3 regions of the Lacticaseibacillus salsurivasis genome follow, and region 1 is predicted to be linked to each of the others. Evidence: predicted binding sites of a transcription regulator. Region 1 holds the regulator's gene; each other region holds the start of a gene.

Evidence for each region. Region 1 encodes NrdR, which represses ribonucleotide reductase genes. Its sites were predicted from a motif close to ACACNATATATNGTGT; they were not measured.
Region 2: the regulator NrdR is predicted to act here: its motif matches at 2,655-2,670, upstream of nrdH (glutaredoxin-like protein NrdH).
Region 3: the regulator NrdR is predicted to act here: its motif matches at 1,593-1,608, upstream of nrdD (anaerobic ribonucleoside-triphosphate reductase).

The regions. Positions count from the first base shown of each region.
Region 1 is NZ_BTTP01000004.1:90,218-97,098, forward strand. Features, by position in the region: gene polA (DNA polymerase I) at 1-2,292, shown strand, start outside; gene mutM (DNA-formamidopyrimidine glycosylase) at 2,337-3,170, shown strand; gene coaE (dephospho-CoA kinase) at 3,174-3,770, shown strand; gene nrdR (transcriptional regulator NrdR) at 3,825-4,292, shown strand; gene AAA927_RS04960 (DnaD domain protein) at 4,365-5,726, shown strand; gene dnaI (primosomal protein DnaI) at 5,710-6,630, shown strand.
Region 2 is NZ_BTTP01000003.1:83,493-90,373, forward strand. Features, by position in the region: gene nrdF (class 1b ribonucleoside-diphosphate reductase subunit beta) at 1-50, opposite strand, end outside; gene nrdE (class 1b ribonucleoside-diphosphate reductase subunit alpha) at 137-2,308, opposite strand; gene nrdH (glutaredoxin-like protein NrdH) at 2,355-2,585, opposite strand; gene AAA927_RS03905 (hypothetical protein) at 2,823-3,146, shown strand; gene cls (cardiolipin synthase) at 3,237-4,700, opposite strand; gene AAA927_RS03915 (nitroreductase family protein) at 4,799-5,401, shown strand; gene AAA927_RS03920 (ribonuclease HI family protein) at 5,435-5,836, opposite strand; gene AAA927_RS03925 (EbsA family protein) at 5,862-6,269, shown strand; gene AAA927_RS03930 (formate--tetrahydrofolate ligase) at 6,275-6,881, shown strand, end outside.
Region 3 is NZ_BTTP01000014.1:36,077-42,957, forward strand. Features, by position in the region: gene nrdD (anaerobic ribonucleoside-triphosphate reductase) at 1-1,530, opposite strand, end outside; gene AAA927_RS09640 (hypothetical protein) at 1,810-1,980, shown strand; gene AAA927_RS09645 (helix-turn-helix domain-containing protein) at 2,037-2,240, opposite strand; gene AAA927_RS09650 (DUF2975 domain-containing protein) at 2,250-2,732, opposite strand; tRNA gene AAA927_RS09655 (tRNA-Ala) at 2,872-2,944, opposite strand; gene celB (PTS cellobiose transporter subunit IIC) at 3,295-4,644, shown strand; gene AAA927_RS09665 (YjgN family protein) at 4,691-5,011, opposite strand; tRNA gene AAA927_RS09670 (tRNA-Ala) at 5,090-5,162, opposite strand; gene AAA927_RS09675 (MDR family MFS transporter) at 5,440-6,600, opposite strand; gene AAA927_RS09680 (SbcC family exonuclease) at 6,818-6,881, shown strand, end outside.

The sequences.
Region 1 (6,881 bases):
GCTGATGATGTGATTGGCACGCTGGCTAAGGCGGCCGACGCGCGCGGCTGGCATACGGATATCGTCACTGGCGATCGCGACTTAACCCAACTGGCCACGCCGTCAACGACCGTGCAGGTGACCAAAAAAGGGGTCGGCGACCTTGAAGCCTACACGCCAGCGCATGTCGCCGAAAAATTTGAGCTGGAGCCGAAGCAGATCATCGATTTGAAAGGGCTGATGGGGGACACCTCGGACAATTATCCTGGGGTCACCAAAGTCGGCGAGAAAACCGCGCTGAAGTTACTGCATCAATTTGGCTCGATTGAGAACCTGTACGCCAACATCGATGAGCTCAAACCCAGCAAGATGAAAGAAAACCTGGTCAACGACCAGGCCAATGCCGAGATGAGTAAGACGCTGGCCACAATTGATCAGGCGGCGCCGCTCACGATTGGGTTGGATGATTTGGCGTACACCGGCCCAGACCTTGATGCTTTGCGTGAACTCTATACCAAGCTGGAGATGCGCCAGGCCTTGGCGCACCTGCCAGCAGCCACCGCGGAAAAGCAGGCGCCGGTGCATTTTGTGGTACTCACGGATGCCAATTTGGCTGAGCTGCCAACAACGACTGACCCGGTGGCATTTGAACTTGAGATGCTGGAAGACAATTATCACACCGCCGAGCAAATTGGCTTTTTCATTGGCACAGCCGAAGAAACCTTTGTCAGCACTGATGTCACCCTGTTGACCCTGCCAGCAATGCAAAAATGGCTGGCTGATCATCAGCTGACGGTGTTTGATGCGAAGCGCAACCTGGTGGCCGCAGAGCGGCTGGGCGTGAACTTGCCCCAGATTGATTTTGACTTACTGCTGGCTTCGTATCTGCTTAACCCGGATCAGAACAGCAATGACTTCGGTCAAATTGCGCAAGACCATGATTACAACTTGCCTTTCGATGAGGCAGTCTATGGCAAAGGGGCCAAGCGCAAGGTGCCAGACGATGAGACCTTGTTTGGCCATTTTGCCCGTAAAGCCCAAGCCCTACTGACGCTGCGGCCTAAGTTACTTGAGGAGTTGAAGACTCAAGATCAATTGAGCTTGTTCACCGATATGGAGCTGCCTTTGGCCAAAGTACTAGCGCGCATGGAAATCACCGGGATCGTGCTGGACAGCAAGACGTTGCAAGGGCTTGGCGACCAATGGACCAGCACCATGCATGTGCTCGAGGAAAAAATCTACGCCGAAGCCGGACTGAAATTCAACTTGAACTCGCCTAAGCAGCTTGGTGAGGTACTCTTTGAGAAGCTGCAACTGCCGGTAATCAAAAAAACCAAAACCGGTTATTCCACCTCCGTCGATGTTCTGGAACAGTTGCGCTCCGCTAGCCCGATTGTTCAAGATATCTTGGATTACCGCACGGTCGCGAAGCTGCAGTCGACTTACGTGGCGGGGCTGCTCAAAGCGGTCCACCCGGATCATAAAATCCATACCCGCTACCTGCAGACCCTGACCCAAACTGGCCGTCTGTCTTCAGTGGATCCGAATATGCAAAACATTCCGGCGCGCGATGAAGGCAAGCAAGTGCGGCGCGCGTTTGTGCCCGCCCATCAAGGCTGGCAGATTTTCTCCAGTGATTATTCTCAAATCGAATTGCGGGTTTTGGCCCACATTTCCGGCGACAAGAACATGCAAGAGGCCTTCAAGGAAGACCGTGACATTCATGCCAACACGGCCATGCGGATTTTCCATTTGGATTCTCCTGACGAAGTGACGCCAGATATGCGGCGCCAGGCCAAAGCCACCAACTTCGGGATTGTGTATGGGATTTCCGATTTTGGGCTGGCCAAGAACATCGGCATCACGCGCAAACAGGCGAAGGCCTTTATCGATGGCTACTTCGAACAATATCCGCAGGTGCATGACTACATGGACGAGATGGTGAAGGTGGCCCGCGAACAGGGCTATGTTGAAACCTTATTCCACCGCCGCCGTTATCTGAACGATATTCATTCGCGCAACTTCAATCTGCGCAGCTTTGCGGAACGGACCGCGATGAACACGCCGATTCAAGGCAGCGCCGCAGATATCATCAAGGTGGCCATGATTCGGATGCAGGCCATGCTGGATGAGCACCACCTCCAGTCGCGCATGCTGCTTCAGGTGCATGACGAATTGATCTTCGAAGGCCCGGAAGCGGAAATGGCCCAGCTGGCAGCGTTGGTGCCCAAAGTGATGGACTCCGCCGTTAAACTGGCGGTGCCGCTTAAGGTCGAAAGCCACTGGGGCAAAACCTGGTTTGATGCCAAGTAAAAGTGCTGAGTCTGGGCCCCGGTCCAGACGGGAAGAGGGACGCAATGCCAGAATTACCAGAAGTTGAAAATGTGCGGCTTGGCTTGACAAAGCTGATTGTCGGCAAAACGGTAGCGCAAGTCGGAACCGATTGGGAGAAAATCCTGGTTGGCGGGCTGGATCTGTTTCAAACCGCCTTGGCCGGCGCCACTGTGACCGGCATTGACCGGCGCGGCAAGTATCTGCTGATTCGCTTTGGAGCGCTGACCATTGTGTCGCACCTCCGCATGGAAGGTAAATATCAGCTCGCGCCCTCCGTCGAGACGCCGAAGCCCCGGTTTCTGCATGTGTGGTTCACCTTCACCGACGGCAGTCAGCTACGCTACCTCGATATGCGCAAGTTCGGCCGCATGCAGCTAGTGACCACTGGCGAGGAAACCAAGGCCGTGGCCGGGCTGGCCAAAATGGGGCCAGAACCCACGGCCACCACTTTTGGGCTCAAGGCATTCGAAGCGGCGCTGGCCAAACGCAAGGCGCCAATCAAGTCGGTGATCCTCGATCAAACCGTGGTGGCTGGGGTTGGCAATATCTACGCCGACGAGACGCTGTGGCTGGCACGCATCAACCCGGAGCAACCGGCCAACACGTTATCAGCTAGGGCGGTTAAGGCACTGCATGATGCCATTATCGCTGAACTGCAAAAAGCGATTACCCTTGGCGGCACCAGTGTCCATTCGTTCGTGGATGCTGATGGCCACCGCGGGGCGATGCAGGATCAGCTGCATGTTTACGACCGGGAAGGGACGCCTTGTGATCGTTGCGGCACTACCATCCTCAAAATTAAAGTCGGCCAGCGCGGCACGCATTATTGCCCGCACTGCCAGCCAAAGCGAGGCTAGGCAATGACATACTTACTGGGTTTAACCGGCGGCATTGCCACCGGTAAAAGTACCGTGGCAGCAGTGTTTCGCGCGGCGGGGTGTCCCATTGTGGACGCCGATGTGATTGCCCGACAAATTGTGCAGCCCGGCCAGCCGGCGCTGGCGGCGATTACCGAAGCCTTTGGCCCGACCGTGATAAAGCCTGATGGGACCCTAGATCGTAAAGCGCTGGGAGCGATTGTCTTCGCGGATCCGACCAAACTGGCTCAGCTCAACCGCATCGACAAGCCATTTTTGCGGGCGGCCATTAATCAGGCTTTGGCGGCGGCCAAAGCCACTGGCGCCGCGGTGGTGGTGGGGGAAATTCCACTGCTTTATGAAACGCAGTATGAATCGAGTTTTGATGGGGTCGCGGTGGTGAGCTTGCCGGCTGACTTACAGCTCAAACGCCTAATGGCCAGAGATGGCTTGGCTGAGGTTGAAGCCAAGCAGCGAATCGCCGCCCAGATGCCGCTGGCCGAGAAAGAGGCCCGGGCCGATTTTGTCATTGACAATAGCCTCGGTGCGGCTGGCCGTGAGCGGCAAGTGACAGCGGTCCTAGCGCAATTGGCTAGGTGAACGTGCTTGGCGGTCGTGGTATAATAGAGTATCAATTTATAAGAGGGTGTCTCATTGCTGTGCCCACATTGCCATCATAATAGTTCCCGAGTGGTCGATTCGCGGCCAACCGATGGCGGCCGCGCGATTCGGCGCCGCCGTGAATGCGAAAATTGCGGTTTCCGCTTCACCACATTCGAACGGGTTGAACAAACCCCACTTTTGGTCATTAAGAAAAATGGCACCCGCGAGGAATTCAGCCGTGAGAAGATTCTCAAGGGCCTAATTCGCGCCGCCGAAAAGCGGCCAGTGACGATGGAGCAGATGCAAGGCATCGTCGAAAACGTCGAAAATAAGCTGCGGGCGATTGGTGAAAATGAAGTCTCCAGTCAGCAAATCGGCGAATACGTCATGAAACAACTTGCCGACGTCGATGATGTGGCCTACATTCGCTTCGCCAGTGTCTATCGCCAGTTTAAGGACATGTCCGTGTTCATGGATGAACTCCAAGACATGATGAAACGCGAAAAAGACAGTCACTAAGCAAGGAGTGGGCCGCGGCCGACTCCTTGTTTTGCCGTTATTAACTTATCGCTTGGAAATGGGGGCTGCTTCATGCGACCGCAAAATTACATGGCGCAAGATGATTATATTGTGGTGCAAGCCACTTATTTTAGTGACCATGATCAAGACGTGGTGGTGAATCTCTACCAACCATTGATTGGGCCGGTAGCCCTGGCCCTTTATTTGAGTTTGTGGCAAACCTCGCATGCCAAACCGCTGCGCTCTGACCGCAAAAAGCAAACGGCCTTGATGGATTTGCTGGGGGTTGATTTGGATACGCTGTATGACGCGCGTATTCACTTGGAAGCCATGGGGCTGATGAAAACCTACACCGCGGTTGATCAAAATGGCCGCTACTGGGCCTATGAGCTCTACCGGCCGGTGGCGGCAAATGCCTTTTTCCAAGATGACACCTTAAGTTTGCTGTTGTACGATCGCGTCGGGGAAACCCGGTATGACACGTTGGTCCAACGTTACACGATTCACACGGTGAAGGCGGCCGCTTGGCAAGACGTATCGGCGCAGCTGCTGGATGTCTTCCAACTGACGTCAGTGGCCTTGCCGGCGCCGGTCGTTGCCAGTCAGCAGGCTGTGGCGCAAAAGCCCCTGCCAGAGGTGACGTTGAGCGACGGCGCTGGGTATGACTGGGCGCTGCTTGATCAATTGCTTAGCCGCTCTGATTTGGCGGCGGGGCAGGTGGCGAAAAATCGCAGTGCCTTGGCGCAGCTAGCCACGTTCTATGGCCTGACACCGCCGGTCTTGGCCCGCCACATCATGCAAGCGACGAGTCCGGTATCCGGTCAGCTAGCGATGCCGCGCTTAAAGCAAATCATCGAGCAGACCTATGCCAAGCAGCGGCCGCATTTAACCGCCAAAACGGCCGCTCCGGCCGCAGCCCCGCAGACAGCTGGCAGCATCAAGCTGACCACACAGCAGCAAACCCTGCTGCAGCAGGCCAAAAGCACGCCGCCAAGGGAATTCTTGGAGCAAGCCAAGCATGCGAAGAATCCCAATCTCTTTGTGGCCAGTTCGGAAACCAGAGCGGTGTCCCAGCTCGCCAGCCGCCAGGTGTTTGACAATGCCACCGTCAATATCTTGGTGTCCTATATCCTGCAAAATTACGACAGTGTCACCCAAGCCTTGATTGACAACATCGCTAACCGCTGGCTCGGTGAGAATGTTACCAGCCCGGAAGCGGCACTCAAGGCGATTGATGACTATCAGGCCAAACAGCGCAAGCCGAAACCGCGCGGCGGGCGGCCTAGTCGTCAAGAAGCGACGCCGGACTGGATGAAAAAGGACTACCAGCCGACCAAAGAAACGGTCAGTGCGGCGACCAAGCAGGAATTAGCCGCGCAGCTAGCGGAACTCGAGGCATTGCGAAAGGAGCAAAGCCATGGAACCAATGAATGAGGAACTGAAAAAAGTCATGGATCCCCGGGCCATGACCGCTGCTTATCGTGACATGGTGAAAACCGCTGTGGCTGATCCCGAGGTTCAGGCCTTTTTATCCGCCAATCAAGCGGCACTGGCACCTGACGCGGTGACACGTGGTGCCGCCAAAATCTATGAGTTTGTGACGGCGCGGGACCGGCTGCAAGCCGGCGCTCCGCTGATTGCCTCGGGTTATGCACCGCGGCTGATTGCCTCCAATGGCTTGATTGACATCACGTATGATGCCACCCCGGAAAAGCTAGCGGCAGATGCGCGTCAGGCGCAAGCGAATTTGGTGACGGCGTTGAACATGCCAAAAGCGATCAAGCAGGCCAGCCTCCAAGGTTATGATCCCACGGAGCGCATGACCGCCCTGGCTGCCGCGACTGGCTTCACTTTGGCGTTGGCGAAAGCGCCGCACGAGTTTCATCAAGGCCTGTACCTCACCGGGCCGTTTGGCGTGGGGAAGACCTACCTGCTTGGTGCGATTGCCAACGATTTGGCCGCGGCCGGCATTGCTTCAACTTTGGTGCATTTTCCGACTTTTGCCGTCGAGATGAAAGCGGCCATTGCCAGCAATCAGGTGCTGCCGAAAATCAACACGTTGAAAACCGCGCCAGTGCTGATGATTGACGATATTGGCGCCGAAGCCTTGAGTCCTTGGGTCCGCGATGAAGTGTTAGGGGTCATTTTGCAGTACCGGATGCAGGAAGAGTTGCCGACCTTGTTTACCTCAAACAAAACCATGGCTGAGCTGGCCGACTTTTTGGCCGGGGCAGATGTTGGCAACAATGAGGCGCTCAAAGCGCAGCGAATCATGGAGCGCATTCGCTTTTTGGCCAAAGAAATTCCGGTGGCTGGGGTGGATCGGCGTAACGGCTGAGATTAACTTTTTGCCCATGAAGCTTGCACACGTGTTTGCGCTGTGGTTTAATCTAGGTATCAAAGACGAAAGCTTTAAGGACCATGTTTCACCAGAGAGCCTCGGGCGTGGCTGTAAACCGAGACAAGACCTGATCCGCACCTCTTTCCGAGATTGCCAGCAATGGCCCCAAGCTCAGGTTACGAGCATTGAGAGGAAAGCAGTGCTTTCAAGTCGGGTGGAACCGCGATATTAATCGTCCCGAGTGTCAG
Region 2 (6,881 bases), on a different contig from region 1:
TCTTCAATGTCGTTCCAGTTGATTGCGAGGTATTGCTTTTCTTCCGCCATGATGTCGCTCCTTTAAAGGTTATGTAAGAACCGTGGGGCGCCACGGCTCTCAAAGGCTGGCCATTGCTCAGTGCCAAAGGCGAGCTTTAGATCGAGCAGGATTCGCAGGCATTGCTGCCAATTTCTTCTTGATCATCGGTGTAGGTCCGGATGTAGTAAATGGACTTGATGCCTTTGTGATGGGCGTAGTTCCGCAGGATGTTCAAATCGCGGGTCGTCATCTTTTCAGTGCGGCCTTCCTTCCATGGGTAGAGGCCAGCTGGAATGGTGGAGCGCATGAACAGCGTCAGCGACATGCTCTGATCAACGTGGGCCTGCGCGGCAGCATAGACATCAATTTCCTTGCGCATATCGATATCGTAGGCACTCTTGTAGTAAGGCAGGGTGTCGTTGGACAACCCTGGTGCTGGGTAGTAAATCGTCCCAATCTTCTTTTCCTGCCGATCTTCGATGCGGTTGACGATTGGCTGCAGGGAAGCAGAGGTGTCATTGATGTAAGAAATTGAGCCATTTGGCGCTACGGCGAGCCGGTTTTGGTGGTACAAACCGTCCTTCATCACCGCCGCCTTCAGGGCTGCCCAGTCTTCAGCGGTCGGCACATGAATGTCAGCGAACAGCGCCTTGACCTTAGCCGTCTTTGGCGCAAAGTCTTCAGTCAGATACTTGTCAAAATAGCTGCCATCAGCGTACTTGCTGGCGGCAAAATTGTGGAAGACCTGGCCGCGTTCAGCCGCAATCTTGTTGGAGGCCTTGAGGCTGTAGTAATTCAGCAGCAGGAAATAGACATTGGTGAAGTCCAGTGCTTCTTCATCGCCGTAAGCCATGTGGTTCAAGGCAAAATAGGTATGCAAGCCCATGGCCCCCAGGCCAATGGAGTGGGCCAGTTCATTGCCGTGCTGCACGGACGGCACCACATCGATGTTGCTGGTGTCGGTGACGAAGGTCAAGGCCCGGACCATGGATTCCACACTCTTGCCAAAATCAGGACTCTTCATCAGGTTAGGAATGTTGGTGGAGCCTAGGTTGCAGGAAACATCTGTCCCCAGCACATCGTAACCCTGGGCATTGTTGATCACGCTTGGGGTTTGCACCTGCATGATTTCAGAGCAAAGGTTACTCATGATGATTTTGCCGGCGATCGGGGAAGCATTGTTAGCGGTATCGATGTTAACGATGTACGGATAGCCGGATTCTTGCTGGAGCTTGGAGATTTCGTTTTCCAGGTCGCGGGCCTTCAGCTTGTACTTCTTGATCTTCGGATTAGCCACCAGGTTGTCGTATTCCTTGGTGATGTCGATGTAGGAGAACGGCTGTCCGTATTCCCGCTCCACGGAATGCGGGGAGAAGAGGTACATATCAGCGTCTTCACGGACCAGTTCATAATATTTATCCGGGACGATGACACCGAGGCTCAGGGTCTTCAGGCGGTACTTTTCGTCGGCATTTTCTTTCTTCGCGCCAAGGAAGCTAATAATATCAGGATGGAACACGTTCAAATAAACCACGCCGGCCCCTTGGCGTTGGCCGAGCTGGTTGGAATAGGAAAAACTGTCTTCCAGCAATTTCATGACCGGTAAAACGCCACTGGCGGCGCCATCGATGCCTTTAATCGGGGCACCGGCTTCACGCAAGTTTGACAAGGTCAACCCCACGCCGCCACCAATGCGTGACAGTTCCAAAGCCGAGTTGATGGCCCGGCCAATCGAATTCATATCATCGGACACCTGGAGCAAGAAACACGACACCAATTCACCACGGCGCTGGCGCCCAGCGTTCAAAAACGAAGGGGTCGCCGGCTGATAGCGCTGGTGAATCATTTCATCGGCTAACGCGATCGCCAACTCTTCATTCCCGTCGGCAAAATAGAGCGCATTGGCAAAGACACGGTCCTTGAAATCTTCCAAGTAGTATTCGTTGTCATCAGTCTTCAAGGCGTATTGCGCGTAGAACTTGTATGCCGCCATGAACGACTTGAACTCAAAATGGGCATTGGTTAAAAAGTCGTTGAGCTGTTCTAAGAAGGCCGGCTGGTACTTATCCAGCATCGCTGCTTCATAGTAGTCATGCTCCACCAAGTAGGCGAGGCGATCCGTCAGCGAAGCAAAAGTCTTCGTGTTCGGAATCACATTTTCTTTCAGAAAGGCCTGCAGCGCCGCCTTGTCCTTCGCCAACGGAATCTGCCCATCCACTGGAATGTTGATTTCGTTGTTCAACGCGTAATAGGTTACTTCATCTGGTTTGATCTCACTGAGTGCCATATTGTCACCACTTTCACAAGGATTAGGGGTCAAAAAAAGCTGGCGCTTAGCCAGCCAGTTGCTTCAATGCTTCTGGGCGGAACCCGTAAAAGGATTTCAGGCCATCTGCTTCCAGCACCGGAACGGCTTGGAACCCTTGATCCTTCAGGTAACCGATGTATTCAGGTTCTTCGTTGATGTTGTGTTCAACGAAAGAAATGTTGTGCGTCTTCAGGTAATTCTTTGTCATGCGGCATTGTGGACAGCCGTTTTTGGTAAATAACGTAATATTGCTCATGTTCGTCACGCTTTCTGTTTTTGATGATGGCTTTATCATACTGGATATTGTATATGGTGTCAAATAAAAACACCACATCTTGTGGGCAAAAAGTCAGACCCCAAGATATGGTGTTCCCCCGAACTGATAACAACAATTATACCCCGCCTGTCCAAATAAGAGAAGCCCTTGGACACTTTATTTTTCACCACGACTGCAACTCGTTATAATAGAAGGTGATCAAAGGAGATGTTTAGCATGAACGCTGATAAGAAAGCCGACCATGCCGCCGAAGTTGACATGGTCGATGGTCTAATTGATTACGCCAACCAACACGCCCACACCAAGGACGTGGCCCAAGCGGTCCTAGCTGCCGCCACGCCGGACCTCACCGGTTTGGACGCTTTATTCAAGGACGGGGGTATCGAACGCAAAGATTTTCTCGCCATTGCCACTGGCTACATCACCGACCGCTATCACTTGACCGGTGACGAGCTCGCCAGCAAGCGCAATGAACTGATTGCCGCGGCCATTCGCATTCTCAAAGATAATCCCAAAGCCTTTGACGCCTGGGTGCGGTAGACTGGGCACTGAAGGGGGCAGCTGAACCGCCGCCTAAGCCAAAAAAACCGTCCTGATGCCTCGCATCAGGACGGTTTTACTTTACTGGAGTTACAGAATCGGTGACAGCAGCCGCGAAGCGTACTGCTTGAACCGCAACCAACGGCCTTGGCTGCGAATGACTGCGGCAGACAGGAAGAGGCTTTCCTTTTGATCCGCCTCGAAGGCCTCAGTCAGCTGGTGGGCAATGGCCTCGTCGTAAACGAAGGCGTTGACCTCGAAATTTAATTTGAAGCTACGAATATCGAAGTTTGCTGAGCCGACACTAGCAATCGCATCATCGACAATCAGCGTCTTGGCATGCAAGAACCCATGCTGGTAGTGGTAAACCTTGATGCCAAAGCGGCTGAGATAATTGGCGTAATACTGCGTCGCCCGGAAAATGAAGGGGTGATCCGGCATATCCGGGACCATCACCCGCACATCAATCCCGGCCAGCGCCGCAGTGATCAACGCATCCATCGCAGTATCATCAGGAATCAGGTAGGGGGTTTGAAGCCAAACGGACTTGGTGGCGCTGGCAATCATTTTGACGTAGCCATATTTGATTTGTTGGGCATTGGAGTCGGGCCCGCTGGCCACAATTTGCATCGGCGTGGCACCGACATGCGCCACTCGCACGTTTTCTCGCGTGATGGCATCGGTCGCGTAGGGCTCGGCTTGATCATCTGGCACAGTCGCATTCCAGTCCATCAAAAACTGCATTTTCAAGGCGTAAACCGTGTTACCGACAATCCGCAAGTGCGTGTCGCGCCAAAAACCAAATTTCGGCTTGCGCGAAACGTACTGGTCGCCGACGTTAAAGCCGCCGATGTAGCCGACTTCATCATCAATCACCACCACTTTCCGGTGCAGCCTGTAGTTCAAGCGAAAGTCTAGGAACAAATGCTGCGAGCTGAAGTAGGCTTCCGCCTTGCCGCCAGCTTCAAGCAGGGGGGCCCAGAACTTCGGGCCAGCACCCATACTGCCCCAGGCATCATACAGCACCTTAACCTCAACGCCAGCTTTGGCCTTGGCAATCAAATGGTCCCGGAGCTCGGTGCCAAGCTGGTCGGCATAAATGGTGTAGTATTCGATGAACACATGATCCGTCGCCGCATCGATATCAGCAAACAGGGCGGCAAATTTTTTCTCGCCATCGAAATAGAGCGTCACGTCATTGCTGCCAAGCACAGGGGCGTTGGCCGTATTCAAGAATAACGTGGTGAGCTCTTTGGCAGCCGGCGAAGCCACCGCCGCTGGCAACAACTGACCATGGGTGTTCGCGCGCTTTTGCATCGCCACGAAGGCTTTGACCCCACGGTGATACTCGGTTTGAATGGCCCGCACTTTCTTGGCGGATAGCCCGCGGCCGGCGAACAGGTACAAGCCGAACCCGATGACCGGCAGGAAAATCAACACCATCAGCCACGCCCAGGTGGTCGGAATATCTCGAACTTCCCGCAGCACGGTGAAAATCGCGGCAAGCGTGTTCAGAACTAAAATGGCAACAATCAAGCTACTGACAAGTGACATAACGGCCTCCTGGCGCGTGACATGGGCAATTGTGGGTTTACTTACAAAAGATAAGCTGATACACTAATATTATCCTAAAGATGAAAGAGGTATTTCCTGTGAACAATGACTTACTTAACCTGTTGAAGCAGCGCCGCTCAATTTATGCCTTGGGCAAAAACGTCAAGCAAAGCGATGACGAAATCGTGGACCTGGTCGAAAATGTGATTCAGGCCACACCATCCGCTTTCAACTCGCAAACGACGCGGGCGGTCTTCTTATTCGGCGCTAAGCACGATGCCTTGTGGGACATTGTGGTCAAGCGGCTGAAGTCAGAAGTCCCAACTGAAGCAGCCTATGAAGCCACCAAGCAGAAGATTGCCAGTTTCAAAGCGGCTTACGGCACCATCTTGTATCTGACCGACGAACCCATTGTCCGCAAGCTGGAACAAGATTTCCCGCTGTATGCTGATAATTTTGCCACCTGGGCAGAACAAGCACAAGGTTCCAGTCAGCTGAACGCCTGGGTGGCCTTGGCCAACAACGGTATCGGCGCGAGCCTGCAGCATTATAACCCGATTATCGACGAGCTGGTACGCGATGAATTCAACTTGCCAGCCACCTGGACGCTGCGCGCTCAGATGCCATTTGGCTCGATCGAAGCCCCAGCGCAACCAATCGAAAAGATGGCCAAAGCCGATCAGTTCAAAGTGTTGAAGTAATCTCATTAAAGCTAAATGACTAGGCCTGAGCAATCAGGCCTTTTCTTGTGCCTCGGCAAGGTGGAGGCCTTGTTGCGCCAGCATATGCGCGCCTTGATTTTGCTTATCGGGAATCCATTGCCAAACCACCAATGAGAACTGGTCGCACAAGGCGAGCAATTTTGTGACATAATCACCATAGTGCTTGGCGTAGCGTTTATTCAGGGCATCAATTACGATTTGAGAGTCGCTGTAGAAGCTGACGGGGCCAGTGAGGTCTCGGTCCAAAAGGGCCTGAAATCCAGCAATAGCAGCCAGAAACTCGGCTTCGTGGTTGGCCATTGGGGGCAGCGGTTGATGAAGCTGAATCTGTTCTTTGGCCGCCACAATCAAAATCCCAATCCCGCCAAGCCCATGATTGCCTTTTATGGCTGCATCTGTGTATAGTTTAACCATCATTGTTCTCCAAGGAAGTGTGACTGTGAAGAAGCGGTTTTTGATTCAACCCGCGTGGCTCGATTTTAGCATGTTTTGGGCGGTGATCGTGCTCGGAATCTCAATATCGGTCATTGTGCAAATGGAATTAGTCGGCTATGGGCCCATCAGCTGGGTGGCAGTCGTGATTTTGCTGGTCACGCTGCTGGTCGCGGGACTGCAGGTGTGGCGCTCGCAACTCATCATCACTGATCAGCTAGTGACCATCCGGCGGCTGCTACCAGGCAACACACTGGCCGTGCCGCCGCTGCATATCACCGCCATGCAAGTGGGTCGTCATCAGATTCGCCTGCAAACCACTGATTACGGTTGGCTGACCTTGGTGCATTTTGGCCGTCAAGCGGCTTTGACGGCAGCGTTGGAATCGGTCATTTTGCAAAACGAAAGGGGATAACCGTCGTGTCTGATATTGAAATTGCCCAAGCAAATGAAGCTACCGAAATGAAACCCATCACGGAAATCGGCGCCATGGTCGGCTTAAGTGCCGATGATTTGGAACTTTACGGCAAAAGCAAAGCCAAGCTCACCCTGGCCGCCTTGAAGCGCCTGCGCCAACAGCCGCAAGGCAAGCTGGTGTTGGTCACTTCTATCAATCCCACACCAGCTGGCGAAGGCAAGTCAACGGTGACGATTGGCTTAGGTGACGCCTTGCGCCTGCGCGGCCAAAATGCCGTCATCGCGCTGCGGGAACCTTCGCTCGGCCCGGTGATGGGCATGAAAGGCGGCGCCACTGGTGGCGGCTATTCCCAAGTCGTACCCATGGAAGACATCAATCTGCATTTCACTGGCGACATGCACGCCTTAACCACTGCCGTCGATACCTTAGCCGCCTTGATTGATAATCATCTGCAGCAAGGCAATGCCTTGAATATCGATCCCCGCCGGATTTTATGGCGGCGGGTGCTGGATATCAATGATCGCGCCTTGCGCCATGTGACCATTGGCCTCGGCGGGGTGACCTCAGGGGTCCCGCGGGAAACCGAGTTTGATATCACCGTTGCCAGCG
Region 3 (6,881 bases), on a different contig from region 1:
GCCCACTTCGTACAGCCCGATGTAGCCCAGGGAAACTGTTGCGCGGGAGTTCTTGAAAAGTTCATCGACTTTCTGGTCATCATTCAGACGCTTGCCGAATGCCCCATACTTGTACAAAATCGGAGCGGACTCTGGCGTCGCTTGCTTGGCGCGTTCCACCTTGTAAACTAAGCCCTGCTTGCAGATGTCGAGGCGCTGTTCCAACAAGGACCAGAACTTATCCTTATCGCCTTTAGATTCCATCGCAATCCGTGGCAGGTTCAGTGTGATGACGCCTAAGTTCATGCGGCCAGCGTTGACTTCTTTGCCGGTGTCAGGGTCGGTCCAGCCTTGCAGGAAGGAGCGGCAACCCATCGGTGCTTTGAAGGAGCCGGTGAGCTTTTTGATCATGTCATACGACAGCACATCAGGGTACATGCGCTTGGTGGCACACTCCAGAGCCAGTTGTTTCACGTCATAGTTGGGATCCTCTGGCGCCATGTTCAGACCTTTTTTCAGCGTGAAGACCAGCTTCGGGAAAATCGCGGTGCGCTTTTCCTTGCCCAAGCCGGCAATGCGAATCTTGAGAATGTCCTTTTGGATTTCGCGTTCGATCCAACTAGTCCCTAAACCAAAGCCAACGGTCACAAAAGGTGTCTGGCCTTGCGTTGAATACAATGTGTTGACTTGGTATTCCAACGTCTGCAAGGCATCATAAATGTCTTTCTTGGTCCGCCGCTTCGCATAAGCTTCGGCGGTGTCAGGGTCTTGCGTCAGCTCGGTGGCTTCCGCCAAATGCTTCTGGTAATTCTTCTCGGCAAATGGCGCCAAGACCTCGTCGGTGCGGTCCGAGGAGCAACCACCATACTGGCTGGAAGCGACGTTGGCGATAATCTGGGTCATCTGGGTCACTGCGACCTGAATGGAGTGCGCCGCTTCGACTTCGGCATTGCCGATACAGAAACCATTCGTCAGCATCTCTTTGAAGTCGATCAAACAACAGTTGGTTTCGGCCATGTAAGGCGTGTAGTCCAAGTCGTGCCAGTGGATATCGCCGCGCAAATGGGCATTGGCCACAGCTGGCGGCAACATCTTCAGGCCAATCGCCTTGGCGACCGCGCCGGCAGTTAGATCGCGCTGGGTGGAGAACACGCGGGAGTCCTTGTTGGCATTTTCGTGGACCACCGTGGAATCGCGGTCCAGCAGCTTTTGGACGTTGTAGTTCACATCGGCTTTCTTGCTGCGCTCGATGTCGCGCTGCACGCGATACTTGGTGTAGGCCTCGCCCCAGTCATACTGGTGCGCATCAAATAAGGCCTGCTCCACGATGCTCTGCACTTCGGGAATGCGGACGTCCGATTTGAACCGTTCAGTGATGGTGGCCACGGCATCATCGGCGATCTGTTCGATCAAGGTGTAGTCAGCTGGGGCCAGTTCCCCATTCACTGCCTTTGCGGCCTTGGTAATCGCCCGCGTAATTTTGCTTTGATCAAACGTCACAATGCGACCGTCTCGTTTTTTTACACTGATTTGTACTTTCAAATCGATCATCGGTAAATCGCCCCTGTCTTCGTTATGTAATAACTAATAAGGATAGTCTATCACAACAGATGCCACAATATATAGTTGAAATACGGAAATTTTCCAGCAAAATAACTAGATATTGTGTTGTATGCTATTTAATCTTTCACTATGAAGATAGGCTGAAAGCGCGTCCCGACTCATACCTTAGCCTGATTCTGGCCTCGACGGGTATTGGCGCTCATAAAATTTGCTATAATTAAGCATGTCGAGTTGTGGGATTCACCCACAACCAGCTGGAGGTAAATGATGCAAAAAGACCAACTTAAACAAATCCTGGTCCTCGTGGTGATTATTGTGCTTGGCTTGTTCCTGTTGCCTTTCGTGGCGGGGATCATCAGCATGATCATCAAGCTCGCCCTGCTCTTGGCGATTATCGCTGCGCTGTACTGGGCTTACGTCACCTATATTAAGAAGTAACCGTGCAACCATTAAAACGGCGAGTAGGCGCTCAATTGAGCGTTTACTCGCCGTTTTTATGCTTCGTGATAACTCAGTATGTCCCCAGGCTGACAGTCCAGCACCTGACACAACTTCGCCAAAGTGGAAAAACGCACTGCCCTAGCCTTGCCAGTTTTGAGCACTGAGAGATTGGCAATGGTGATATCAACCGCACCTGCCAATTCGGTGAGCGTCATGTGCCGCTGAGCAAGTAGCGTTTCCAGATTGATTTCAATCATAGCAACCTCCTAAATGGTCAGGTCGGTGTCTGTTTTATAGGCCAGCGCCGCCTGCCATAAGCGCGTTAACACCGCCATAAAAACCGTTAACACCAACGGTACCAGCGCTACTGCCAACCCGATCACCATTAGCCCCGGGGCATCGTCTAACCGTGCGGCTGTGTAGATAAAAGGTAGCCACAACCACACGCCAAGCGTCAGTGCCACCAACGCCCAGGTGAGGTGACGTAGTTTGGTCAGCGCCTGATTGGTAAACGCGGTCCCCCGCTCAATCACGCTCAGCAGCTGTTCGGCCACCACCACTGCCACCAAAAAAGCTAGCAGGGCAAGGTATACCCCCACGCCTAAGCTCACAACCACACCGCCCAAACCCGCCGGCGCGCCTTGGCCCATTTCGCTTAACATAATGGGGACTGGAATCACGCCAATCACCACCGCTAGCAACGCCAGCCCGCCGAGCGTCACTCTTAAAAACCAAGTACTTGCTTTCATTGAATCCGCCTCCTGCATGGTTTAACGCTAGTATCGCAGATTCTTTATCGATAATCGATAAAGAAAAGTTTAAATCAAGTCACGAAAAAGCCGTGATTCACCACGAGTTATGTGGCAGATCACGGCTTTTTGCTTGCGCTGGATCCTAACGGGTTCGAACCGTCGACCTCTTGCATGCCATGCAAGCGCTCTCCCAGCTGAGCTAAGGACCCCTTCGATAAAGATAGATTACCGGAAAAAGACAGCGCTGACAAGCCCTAAAGCACGGTCCGCCGTGAAATTTAGCTAAGCGGTCAAAAAATCCTCAATTCACTAGGTATACCACTTGCATCACCCGGGTCAAGACAGTTATAGTGGAAATATAGGGAAGCGCTTACACAAAATTCACTATTGTGAGTCGTTTCTCTTGCATACCCGAAGACAAGGCATTTAGCGGTGGTGGCCTTCGGTTCTGCGATCTGTGACATGATCTTATTCTGTTTTTTTAATCAAATTATTCTAACGAAAGGATAGCTAGACCGAAATTGCTCTAACCATCGCTTCCGGCTAGCAGGTATATGATATGGCTGACACATCTAGTTCTTTTCGCGATTCGTTCGCCGCTTGGGCGGGCAAGTTCTCCGGATCAAGATTCGTGCGGGCAATCATGCAGGCAGGTTATAGCGTGATTGCATTCTCCATTATTGGGGCGATGTTCTTGATTCTGACCGTGCTGCCGCAAGCCTTCCCGATTCCTGGGTTTGCTGAATGGTATGCCAGCACCGTGGGCCGCTTTGCAGTCCTGTTCCAAGTGGTGTTCAACGCCACCATGGGGATTTTAGCGTTAGTCTTTGCTGGGACCTTCACCTACACCTACACTGAGATCTATCGGGAGGAAGAACATCTCGCGCTTAATCCGCTGAACGGTTTGTGGATGTTCATGATGGGCATGTTCATCACCGTGCCTCAGTTGATCTGGAAAGGTGGCATGATGAATTTTGTCACCTCTTTGGACAAAAACAACATCATCGGCGGCGGGTATGCGGTTTCCGCTGGGGGGATTACCCGGATTGGCTCCGTTGGGATCTTTACTGGCCTGGTCGTTGGCTGGCTGACGGTGCAAATTTACCGCTTCACCATCAAGCACAACTGGCAGATTAAGATGCCAGCTTCCGTGCCGCCTGGTGTGTCCAACTCCTTTAGCGCCTTGATTCCTGGGGCCTGCGTGGCTGCAGTCGTGACCGTGCTGAACATGGTGCTGGTTTTGGCCGGTACCGACATTTTCAAAATTCTCTATATTCCATTCTCATTCATCAGCAACATCGCCAACACTTGGTGGGGCTTCTTGATCATCATCTTCCTGATCCACTTCCTCTGGTGGTTCGGGGTTCACGGCTCCACGATTATGAGTTCCTTCTACACCCCAATCGTGCTGGCCAACTTGGCCGCTAACGTTGGCGGACAAAACAACTTCTTTGCCGGCGATCCAATGAACGCCTTTGTTATCATCGGTGGGGCCGGTGCGACCTTGGGCGTAGCCATCTGGCTTGCCTTCCGCGCCAAGTCCGTCCAATTGAAAGAAATTGGGAAAGTTGAAATTGTCCCTGCCCTGTTCAACATCAACGAACCGATTTTGTTCGGGCTGCCAATCGTGTATAACGTACAGCTTTTAATCCCATTTATCGGTGCGCCACTGGCCGCTGGGATTGTTGGCTACCTGGGTGTCTCCAGTGGCCTGGTACCGAAGATTATTCTGCAACAACCATGGCCAACTCCAGTGGGCCTGAGTGGGTTCATCGCCACCGCCAGCTGGCAAGGGGCAGTACTTTCCATTATCTGCGCCTTGGTGGCCTTCCTGGTATGGTATCCATTCATTCGCAAGTATGACCGGATGCTGCTGAAGCAAGAACAAGCTCACGAATCCAATCAATAAGCCTCAAGCACAAGACCCGGCGCAAAAATTGCGCCGGGTCTTTTTGTCAATTCAGGAAATACGTGTTCTTAGCCTTCCAGTCTTCGAGCTTGATGCTCACCCAGAACCCGTAAATGCCCAGGGTAATCAGCGTCAGGAAGAACCACTTGAGCCAATTGCCGAACAACCCCACGGCACTGCCGGAAAACTGCATCCGGTGGCCTTCAATCACGGTGTGGTTGATTTTCCAGCCGTAGATCATGCACAGCGCCCAAGGATAGCAAATGCCAAAAGTGATGGCAGTGATGATGCCGCCTAGCAGCGTCCACCCCACTAGCGACAAGAGTGAACCATCAAAAAACGAATCTCGCCCGTATTTCATTTCCATGTTAATTTCCTCCACCCAGATGATTGTGACAAAAAAGGCCGCTGAGTTTTCATATGAAAACTCGGTGGCCTTTGCCAGTGGATCCGAAGAGATTCGAACTCTCGACCTCTGCCATGCGAAGGCAGCGCTCTCCCAGCTGAGCTACGGACCCAAAACACAATTAACATTGTAGCATAGAACCGCATCCTGTAAAGCACAATTCCGCCTACCCTGAGCGGGTAATCGTGGACAAGCAAAAAGGCCGCGGGCAAGCGACCTTTTGCTTGGTCACGCGATGGGTAGGCGCGTGACGATTTCTACTTTGGAGGAGTAAAAATGAAAAATAGGGTTGGGGTAGAAATGACATTGCTCATTTCTATGTTCTTATCATAACGATAAGTTGTGAAGAAATTGTGAATTTTTAGAATTTAATTTATGAATTGCATAAGTTATCCATGTAAACGAGCGGCTCGCCAGCTGAAAATTCCGATCGAAGCAAACAGGATCAGCGCCAGCATCAAGAACAGCGGATGATAGCCAACCGCCTCGATCACCAAGGCCCCAATGAGCGGGCCCACTGCCCGGCCCGCCGAGGCAAACATCTGTACATACCCTTGGAACCGGCCCTTTTCGGCGGCTTCGGTGTACATATCCACGTAGGTCGACACGGACGGCAACGCGAGAATTTCGCCCAGGGTCAAAACGCCCATCGCGAGCATGAATAGCCAGTATGATTTGGCCCCAATCAAAATCAGAAAGGCGCACCCGAACAAGGTGAAGCCTACGCCTAGGCGCAAGCGGATATGCTTGGTCAGCCAGTCGTCAAAAGCGGTTAAAATCGGCTGGCCCAGTACAATCAGCACGGCATTGAAGGTCCAAAGGAAGGAATAATCCCGCACCTTCATCCCCAGGCCGAGCATGAAGGTCGAGATATTGCTTTGCCATTGCTCATACGCCACCCAGGTTAAAAACAGCGTGATCAGCAGCAAAATGATGGGCACTTGATGCGGGTTGTCTCGCCGCGCTCCCGCGGCTTTAACCTGCTTTTCGATTTTGCGTGACGGTACATTGAAATGGATCAGGGCGACAATGAAGAACAATGTGAACAACGCAAAGGCCAAGGCGAAGATGTAACTAATCCCCAGTGGTAAGACGTACCCGACAATCAAGGTGCCAATGACCAGCCCGAGGTTGGACATGAAGTACAAGACGTTGAACACATAACTCGAGCGGCGACGGGTGGACAAGGTCGCATAAGAATTCAGCGCGGTGTTCACCATCCCACTCCCAAAGCCCATAATCACCAGATACAGGGGATAGGCCGGCCAGCCATGCCACATAATTAGCGCACCAGCCGTGAGGACATCCAAGGCAATCCCCGTCAAAATGGTGCGATATGGCGACCAGCGATCGAACAGCCGCCCGCCGACCACATTGCCAATCATCATGGCCACGGAATTAAAAAACAACACGATGCCCGACGTCGTGAGTGGTTCGCCGAGATATTCGTGCATGTAAATCGTTGTCAGCGGCCAAATGAAGCTGATTCCAGTATTGGTAATCAACGACCCTAAAAACAGCCACTTTAACGTTAATTCCTTGCGTGCCATCAACACTCTCCCCCTCAATCAACGTCCAGCTTGCGCAGTTAACACCTCATTCTAGCGAAAAAGCCCCACCCTGTCTGCGAAAATGGGCAGTTTCTCATTTTACTAAATTGAAAATATTGCAGAGAGTTATTCCTTGAGAAATAGTTGCGAGCGGTTCCGAAACCCATGCGGTTGCGGTAAACTGAAGGTATCAGCTAAGAATGCGAGAGGAATCGATATGACAGTAGAAACCAGTCTTAATTATCAAACAACCTTTTTCAAAAATTTCGCCGCTGCTTGGG